2 regions of the Mesorhizobium sp. B2-2-3 genome follow, and region 2 is predicted to be linked to the other one. Evidence: predicted binding sites of a transcription regulator. Region 2 holds the regulator's gene; the other holds the start of a gene.

The links. The regulator PhoB, encoded in region 2, activates phosphate uptake and scavenging genes when phosphate is short. The targets are predictions, from matches to a motif close to TGTCATNNANCTGTCAT.
Region 1: a site for PhoB is predicted at 2,232-2,248, ahead of FJ951_RS22955 (YdcH family protein). Genes of this name have one in related genera too.

Annotation. Positions count from the first base shown of each region.
Region 1 is NZ_VFWC01000013.1:146,643-151,417, reverse strand. It holds gene FJ951_RS22965 (lytic transglycosylase domain-containing protein) at 1-169, opposite strand, end outside; gene ispG (flavodoxin-dependent (E)-4-hydroxy-3-methylbut-2-enyl-diphosphate synthase) at 175-1,425, opposite strand; gene FJ951_RS22955 (YdcH family protein) at 1,983-2,162, opposite strand; gene FJ951_RS22950 (YdcH family protein) at 2,403-2,606, shown strand; gene FJ951_RS22945 (IclR family transcriptional regulator) at 2,609-3,403, opposite strand; gene FJ951_RS22940 (transporter substrate-binding domain-containing protein) at 3,533-4,414, shown strand; gene FJ951_RS22935 (amino acid ABC transporter permease) at 4,505-4,775, shown strand, end outside.
Region 2 is NZ_VFWC01000017.1:28,806-33,580, reverse strand. It holds gene xylF (D-xylose ABC transporter substrate-binding protein) at 1-126, opposite strand, end outside; gene FJ951_RS25305 (ROK family protein) at 386-1,627, shown strand; gene phoB (phosphate regulon transcriptional regulator PhoB) at 1,635-2,324, opposite strand; gene phoU (phosphate signaling complex protein PhoU) at 2,344-3,051, opposite strand; gene pstB (phosphate ABC transporter ATP-binding protein PstB) at 3,077-3,880, opposite strand; gene pstA (phosphate ABC transporter permease PstA) at 3,877-4,728, opposite strand; gene pstC (phosphate ABC transporter permease subunit PstC) at 4,732-4,775, opposite strand, start outside.

The sequences.
Region 1 (4,775 bases), on a different contig from region 2:
TCAGCCGGGCGAAGAAATCCCTGGGCAGACCGTTCTGGTCGGCATGGGCCTGGATCAGGTTGCAGACCTTGTCGATCAGCCGCTGCTTGGCCGATTGCGGCGGATCGGCCTGGGCCAAGGTGGGCCACCCGCACAGCAGGATCAGCGCCACCGGGAGGAAGCGCAGCATTCGACCTACTCTGCCGCGGCCTTGCCGCGACCAAATCGTTGTTCGATATAGTCGGCGACCATCTTTTCGAAATCCTGCGCGATCGACGGTCCGCGCAGCGTCGCCGCCTTCTTGCCGTCGACGAAAACGGGCGCCGTCGGCGTCTCGCCGGTGCCTGGCAGCGAAATGCCGATATCGGCATGTTTGGACTCGCCCGGGCCGTTGACGATGCAGCCCATCACGGCGACCTTGAGGTTCTCGACCCCTGGGTATTTCTCACGCCACGCCGGCATGTTCTTCCTGAGATCGGCCTGGATGTTCTGGGCCAGTTCCTGGAACACGGTCGAGGTTGTGCGGCCGCAGCCGGGGCAAGCGGCGACGATCGGCACGAATTGCCTGAAGCCCATGGTCTGCAGCAATTCCTGCGACACCTGCACCTCGCGCGTGCGATCGCCGTTCGGCTCCGGCGTCAGCGATATGCGGATGGTGTCGCCGATGCCTTGCTGCAACAGTATGCCCATGGCGGCGGATGAGGCGACGATGCCTTTCGAGCCCATGCCGGCTTCGGTGAGGCCGAGATGCAGCGCATGGTCGGAACGGCTGGCGAGCTCGGTGTAAACGGCTATCAGGTCCTGCACGCCGCTGACCTTGGCCGAGAGGATGATCTTGTCGCGGCCAAGGCCGATCTCCTCGGCCATCTCGGCCGAGAGGATCGCCGACTGCACGATCGCCTCGCGCGTCACTTGCTGTGCGGTCAACGGAAAGCCGCGGGCCTGGTTGTCGTCCATCAGCCGGGTCAGGAGTTCCTGGTCGAGCGAGCCCCAGTTGACGCCGATGCGCACCGGCTTGTCATGTTTGATCGCCATCTCGACGATTGCCGCGAACTGCCGGTCCTTCTTGTCCTTGAAGCCGACATTGCCGGGATTGATGCGGTATTTGGCCAGCGCCTCGGCGCAGGCCGGATGATCGGCCAGGAGCTTGTGACCAATATAGTGGAAGTCGCCGACGATGGGCACGTTGATACCGAGCCGCGCCAGCCGCTCCCGGATGCGCGGCACGGCGGCGGCGCTTTCATCGCGGTCTACGGTGATGCGCACGATCTCGGAGCCGGCGCGATGCAGCGCCGCGACCTGGGCGACCGTCTGGTCGACATCGGCGGTATCCGTATTGGTCATCGACTGCACGACGACGGGAGCACCGCCGCCAACCACCACGCCGCCCACATCGACGCCAACCGAGGTGCGGCGCGGGAAGGGAAAGGAATAATATCCGGTCATGCCGGCAGCCTTTAATCTCTGGAGCGCCGCGCGTCCACTTGGACGCACAAAAGCGCGCTCCGGGCCGATGCGCTGAAGTCCGGGCATGAGGTGGAGGAGCAAAGATGGCTTGTCAATGGCGACAGGTCGCCACTGGCCGCAATCGATGCCGCCGCCGGTTGCTCGGCGCCCGACTTTTATCGCTCGCTTGCGTCGGCCAATCGGCTACCTGGCGATTGGCAGGCCCCATCGCTTTGTCTTTCCCGGAACGAGTCCGTCATTTCGGGGAGGAGCAAGGAGAAGAGCGACGCAGCGCAGTCCCAGAATCCAAGCCCTGACCTCAGAGCGCCGCGGCAAGGCGGAATTCTGCTCCGCTGCACTCTTCGGTCAGTTATGGCAAAGGGGAGCCGCGACGAGCTTCGCCCCTACTCGTCCTGGGACTAGGAAGTCGGAAGGCCTCTGCCTGGTACGAATATCTGTGATGGTCGACCTGAAATCGAAGATCAAAACCACCAGTCCGGCGGCAATTGCCGCCGGCAGGAAAGACCCGAATGGTGAGCGGTTATGTCAGTGGGGCATCAATGCGTCGTGGGTTTGGCCCTCAGTTTTTCAATCTCGTCCTTGATTGCCAGCTTGCGTCGCTTGAGATTCACGATTTCCAGGTCGTCCACCGACGGGTGATTCATCGCGTCATCGAGCTCGCGTTCGATGTCGCCGTGTTTCCGCTGCAACTCATCAAGATGGGATGCAAGAGACATGATTGGTTCTCCCTTTCATGATTTCCTCGATTGCAGCCGCCAAAGGCGCGTCCACCGCAGGCTCGCTCTGTGACGGCACAATGACAGTGTGCCACCTTCGCGCAGCGATGTCGAATGATCCGTGGTAGCATTCCACGACAACGTGAAATGTGATATGGGCTGCGCGCCGGTGGCAGAGAGTGCCACCCCCCGCCCAATCAGGCCCAGCTTTGGGCGCCGCAGACGTGCAGACGGTAGAGAATGTCCGATCAGGAACAGGCCGATATTCGCCTCGAATTTTCCCGGCTGAAGCAGGAACACGCCGATTTCGACGCCGCGATCAATGCGATGATCGCCATGAACTGCGACCCGCTGCAGATCCAGCGCATGAAGAAGAAGAAGCTTGCGCTGAAGGATCGGCTGATGAAGCTGGAAGACAGGATCATCCCGGACATCATCGCCTGACTTCAGGTCCAGGCCGCGATCGAAAGCCGCGCCGCGCGTTCGCGCAACAGGGCCAGGAGTTCGCCTGTCTTCTCCTGCGATGTGTCGATGGACACCACTAGGCACATCGTCGCCTCGACGGTGCCGGGTGCTGAAAACACCGGCGCGGCGAGGCATTTCGTATAGGCGTCGACGAGCCCCGAAGTGATGCAATAGCCGGTGGCTCGCGCCGTCGCTATGTCGGCGATGAAATCGTCCAGCCGCAATCTGCGGCCATCGGGCAGCATAAGGTCGTCTTCCGATATCATGGCTTCGATCCGGGCCTGTTCGAGGCCGGCGAGCAGCAGCCTGCCTGACGCGGTCCAGGGCAGCGGAATCTGCAATCCGGTGGCGGAGCTGATGCGGAACGGCCGGGTGCCCGGGCTCGAGTGGACGATCGTGTAGCGGCCGCTCTGCAGCATGCACAGTTCGGAGGTCTCACCGGTCTCGCGCGACAGGTTGTCGACCTCCTGGCGTCCTCGCCTCAAGAGGTCGTTGCCGCGCACATAATCCATTCCATAGAGATAGAGCTTCTTACCGAAATAGACGCGGTTGCCGTCGCCGGCCATCTCCAGGAGGCCCGCATCGACCAGCGATCGCACCAGTGTGTAGGTGGTCGAACGCGGCGCGTTGACCCCCTTGGCGAGGTCGCCGATACCGATGGCGCGCTGCGTCGAATGAAGGAACTCCAGAATCTGGAGCACCCGGTTGAGGCCCTTCTCCCGAGAGACCGAAATCTTTGCGTCCGCTGAGACCGCCAAGGCGCTGCCATCTTGCATTGTCGATTCCTGATGTTAGTATCTGTCTTGTACAGGATACACTCGTCCCTTGTAAGAGACAATTTCTGTAACGATCCGGGTGCGCGTATTGCCTGTGCGTAGGGGAACACAACACGAAAGGAGGTCGCTGTGGACGACACATCCAAAAGGCGTGATTTTCTGAAACTGGGCATGGCCGGACTGGCAACGGCCGGCGTCATGAGCGCGGCGGCAACGGTCGACGTCCAGAAGGCGGCGGCGCAGGCTGCGCCCGATAGCTTGCTACGCACCGTGCTGGAGCGCGGCAAATTGATTGTCGGCACCGGAAGCACCAATGCGCCATGGCATTTCGAGAACGATGCCGGCGAACTCGTCGGCATGGACATCACCATGGGGCGCATCCTGGCAAAGGGCTTGTTCGATGACCCGGCCAAGGTCGAGTTTGTCATGCAGGACCCGGCGCAGCGCATTCCGAACGTGACGACGAACAAGGTCGACATCACCATCCAGTTCATGACCATGACCGCGCAGCGCTCGCAGCTGATCAACTTCTCCAGGCCTTACTACGTCGAGGGCGTCGCCTTGCTGACTTTGCCCGGCGCCGAGAACAAGACCTTCGACAAGCTGCTTGCCGCAGGCTCCGCGACGCGCGTTTCCATCCTGCAGAATGTCGACGCCGAATCTTCGGTGCATTTTGCCTTGCCGGAGGCGCAGGTGATGCAGATCGATACACAGGCCAACGTGCTGCAGGCATTGGAATCCAAGCGTGCCGATGCCGCTGCCGTCGACCTCTCCACCGTGCGCTGGCTCGCCTCGCGCAATCCGGACAAATACTTCGATGCCGGCAAGAGCTGGTACTCGATGCTTTATGGCGCGGCGCTCCGGCAAGGCGATCTCGATTGGCTGACCTTCGTCAACCAGACCTTCACCATCGCCATGTTCGGCCATGAAACGGCGCTCTATGACGCCGCGTTCAAGGACTATTTCGGGCAGGAGCCGCCGGCGCGCCACCCCGGCTTCCCGGTTATCTGACGTCATCGGCGGAAGGGCGCCGACCCTTCCGCCTTTTTTCCTGGCGACGCGGCCAGCTTTGCGTCACATCGGGAGCACTGAGGCCGACGCATGGGTTATGCGCTCAATTTCAACCTGATCTGGCGGCATTTCGACAAGCTGTGGGGCGGTCTGCTGCTCAGCCTGGAGCTCGCCGTCATCTCGATCGCCATCGGCATCGTCATCGGCCTGGTCCTGGCGGTCTGGTACGTGTCGGCCGGACGCATGGTGCGCGGCATCATTGCCGCCTATGTCGAATTCATCCGAAACGTGCCGCTGATCCTGCTCGTCTATCTCGTCTTCTACGGTCTGCCGACCGTGGTCGACATCGCCTACAGCGCGC
Region 2 (4,775 bases):
CTTCCAGCGCTCTTCCTGGAAGTTCGACCAGGAAACGCCGATGACCTTGTCCTTCGCCTGCGCGACCGACGCGAGCGTCAGCGACATGGCGACACCCGCCAGGATGGCGGCTGTGAATCTCTTCATCTTAATCCTCCCTGCGCCGCGTATGGCGCGACCAAACAGGCCCGTAGGCCGGCACAAAGGCTCTATTTTTTCGAGCCTCGAAAAAACACTGGTCCATCGTCGGAACGCTGTCAACGTCGATTCTGATGTATTTTGATGTCCTCGTGAATTTTTTTCGAGCTCCGGAATAAATAATGACAGCCAAGGCCGGTTCTGCCAGTATTTGACGGTCGTCGGGATCCTGGGGAGAGAACGCGGCGACGGGGAGGATGCGAGAAACATGTCGGTCGGAATCCGCCACGACGATTTGCGCCGACGCAACCGGGCAATGGTGATCGCGGCCGTGCGCCGTGCCGGGCAGCCCTCGCGCACCGAGATTGCCGCGACCACCGGGCTCAGCCATTCCACCATATCGGCGATCTCCTCCGACCTGATTGGCGAAGGCATCCTGGCGCAGAGCAAGCCGAGCGAGGCCGGTGCGCTGAAACGCGGCCGGCCGCAGGTCGGCCTCAGCCTCAACCCTGAAGCCGCGGCGGTGATGACCGTGGTGCTGTCGCTGAATTTTCTCTCCGTCGCCGTCATCGACTATGCCGGCCAGGTGATATCTGAAGAGCAGCGCCGGCTGGACACGCTCACCCTGTCGCGCGAGGCGCTGATCGGCGAATGCGTGGCCATCGTCAGGCGGCGGTTCGAGGATCCCGACCTCGACGTCGGCAGCATCGCCCGTATCGCGCTGGCGATCCAGGGCATCACCGACACGGATGCGCGCACCATGCTGTGGTCGCCGATCACGCCGCAGACCGACATCGCCTTCGCCGACATACTGGAGGCCGAGTTCGGCATTCCCGCCACCATGGAGAACGATTGCAACATGATGGCGGTGGCGCTGCGCTGGCGCGATCCCCAGCGCTACCGCGACGACTTCATCGCCATCCTTTTGTCGCACGGCATCGGCATGGGCTTGGTGCTGAAGGGTGAACTGTTCACCGGCACCCATTCATCCGGAGGCGAGTTCGGCCACATGATCCATCGCCCCGGCGGGGCGCTCTGCCGCTGCGGGCGGCGCGGCTGCGTCGAGGCCTATGCCGGCAACTATGCCATCTGGCGCAACGCGAGGCAGCTTGGCGAGGACACCGAGCCCGTCGACGTCAGCGACGCCGACATGCGCACCCTGGCGGCCTCGGCGCGCGAAAAGGACGGGCCGGAGCGCGAAGCCTACCGCAAGGCCGGCGAGGCGCTGGGTTACGGCCTTGGCAGCCTGTTCGCGCTGATCGATCCGGCGCCGGTCGCCATGGTCGGCGTCAGCGCCGCCGCCTTCGACCTGATCGAGCCGGCTCTGCGCGAGGCCATTGCCCAGACCGCCGGCGGCCAGCACTCGAAATCGATTTCCTTCGACACCGAGCCGAACGAACTGCCACTGATCCGCGAGGGCTGCGCCATGCGCGCGCTGACCTTCGTCGACCAGGAGATTTTCGCGCCGGGGGCACAGGCGAAATCAGGCGTGGGCGAGAACGTTGCGTGACATATCCCTAGTCTTCGCGAATCGCATACCCCGCGCCCCGAATGGTGCGGATCACGTCAGGCATGCGGCCATTGTTGACCGCCTTGCGCAGCCGGCCGACATGCACGTCCACGGTGCGCTCGTCGATATAGATCGTTTCGCCCCAGACATTGTCGAGCAGTTGGCTGCGCGAGAACACGCGGCCGGGATGTCGCATCATGAATTCGAGCAGGCGGAACTCGGTCGGCCCGAGCCGGATCTCGCTTTTCTTGCGGTAGACCCGGTGCGATTCACGGTCGAGCACGATGTCGCCGACCTTGAGCACGCTGGACAGAACTTCGGGCTTGGCGCGGCGCAGCAGCGCCTTGACGCGTGCCATGAATTCCGGCGTTGAGAACGGCTTGACCAGATAGTCGTCGGCGCCGGTGGAGAGACCGCGCACCCGGTCGCTTTCCTCGCCGCGCGCCGTCAGCATGATGATCGGCAGCCGCTCGGTCTCGGGCCGCATGCGGAGACGGCGGCAGAGCTCGATGCCGGACACCGCCGGCACCATCCAGTCGAGCACAAGAAGGTCAGGGACATTCTCCTGCAAGCGGATCTCGGCTTCGTCGCCGCGCGTCACCACCTCTACCTGATAACCCTCCGATTCCAGATTGTAACGGAGCAGCACACCCAGCGGCTCCTCGTCCTCCACCACCATGATGCGTGGCGCGATCATCGACTGGTCACCCCTGCCGTCAAGCCGCTGGCGCCGACATCGCCGTCTCGTCCTGCTTCGGGCGATTGGCGGGCAATTGCGTGCCGGTCAGCACATAATAGGCATTTTCGGCAATGTTGGTCACGTGATCGCCGATGCGCTCGAGATTCTTGGCGCAGAACAAAAGATGCGTGCAGGCGGTGATGTTGCGCGGATCCTCCATCATGTAGGTCAGCAGCTCGCGGAAGACCGACGTGTATTTGACGTCGATGCGTTCATCGTCGGCGCGCAGCTTGGCAAGTGCCGCGGCATCGCGCGCCGCATACTCCTCGATCACGCCTTGGACCTGGATCAGCACAAGCTGCGCCATGGCGTCGATGGAGTGCGACAGGTCGCGCGGCGTGGCGGCAAGGCCGACGGTGCCGACGCGCTTGGCGATGTTCTTGGCGAGATCGCCGATGCGTTCGAGATCGCCCGCCATGCGGATCGAGCCGACGACATGGCGCAGATCGTCCGCCATGGGCTGCCGCTTGGCGATCAGGGTGATGGCGCGGTCGTCGAGTTCGCGCTGGCGCGCATCCATGATCGCGTCGTCGGAGACGACGCGCTGGGCGAGCGCGTTGTCGGAATTCAGGAGCGCCTTGGTCGCGCCGCCGACCATCGATGAGGCGAGATCGCCCATGTCGCGGATCAGCCTGCTGATCTGTCCGAGATCTTCGTCAAAGGCTGCGACTGTGTGTTCGGCCATGATCTTGGTCCTCGTATGCCTGGGATCAGCCGAAGCGGCCGGTGATATAGTCCTGCGTGCGCTTCTCGCGGGGCGACGTGAAGATCTTCTCGGTGCGGTCGAACTCGACCAGCTCGCCCAGATACATGAAGGCGGTCTGCTTCGACACGCGCGCCGCCTGCTGCATGTTGTGGGTGACGATGACGATCGTATAATCGGCCTGCAACTCGTCGATCAGCTCCTCGATCTTGGCGGTCGACAGCGGATCGAGCGCCGAGGCAGGCTCGTCGAGCAGGATGACCTCCGGCTTCACCGCCACCGTGCGGGCGATGCAGAGGCGCTGCTGCTGGCCGCCCGAAAGGCTGAGGCCGCTGGCGTTGAGCTTGTCCTTGACCTCGCTCCACAGTGCCGCGCGCTTCAGCGCCTGCTCGACACGGCCGTCCATCTCCGCCTTGCTGAGCTTCTCATAGAGCCTGACGCCGAAGGCGATGTTCTCGTAGATCGACATCGGGAACGGCGTCGGCTTCTGGAACACCATGCCGATCTTGGTCCTGAGCAGGTTGAGATCCTGCGAACGGTCGAGGATATTCTGGCCGTCGAGCAGCACTTGGCCCTCGGCGCTCTGCCTCGGGTAAAGCTCGTAGATGCGGTTGAAGACGCGCAGCAGCGTCGACTTCCCGCAGCCCGAAGGCCCGATGAAGGCGGTGACGCTGCGCTCGGGCAGCGACAGGCTGATATCCTTCAGCGCCTTCGACTGGCCATAGTAGAAATTGAGGCCCTTGACCTCGATCTTGGCTTTCTCGACCGCGACTTCGGGCGTATTCAACTCGGTGGACAACATCGGTTTCATCTGTCCTCTCTGCGTCCGGTAAGGCTGCGGGCGAAGATGCTCAGCCCGAGAACCGTAAGGGTGATTATGAGTGCGCCGGTCCACGCCAGCTGCTGCCATTCCTCGTAGGGGCTGAGAGCGAACTGGAAGATGGTGACGGGCAGGCTGGCCATCGGCGCATTGAGATTACTCGACCAGAACTGGTTGTTGAGTGCCGTGAAGAGCAGCGGCGCCGTCTCGCCGGAAATGCGGGCGATGGCCAGCAATATGCCGGTGACGATGCCCGACAGCGCCGCACGGTAGGCGACCGAGCGGATGACCACCCAGCGCGGCGCGCCGATCGCGGCGCCGGCCTCGCGCAGGGCGTTCGGCACCAGGTTGAGCATGTCCTCCGTGGTGCGAACGACGACCGGGATGACCAGGATGGCCAGTGCGACGGCACCGGCAATCGCCGAGAAATGTCCCATCGGCCGCACCAGCAGCTCGTAGACGAACAGGCCGACGATGATCGAGGGTGCCGACAGCAGGATGTCGTTGATGAAGCGCACGACGGTGGTGAGGCGCGAGAAGCGGCCATATTCGGCCATGTAGGTCCCAGCGAGGACACCGATCGGCGTGCCGACGATGACGGCGATGACTGTCATCATGATACTGCCGTAGATGGCATTGAGCAGGCCGCCGGCATCGCCGGGCGGCGGTGTCATTTCGGTGAACACAGAGAGCGAAACACCCGACAGGCCCTTATAGAGCAGTGCGCCGAGGATCAGCGCCAGCCAGGCCAGGCCGATGCCCGCCGCCGCGACGCATAGCGTCATCATCACGGCATTCCTGCGCTTGCGTCGATTGTGAAGCGATGTGGCCGTCGACATCGGTCAGGCTCCCGTGCGGCTGTCCATGCGCAGCAGCATGTAGCGCG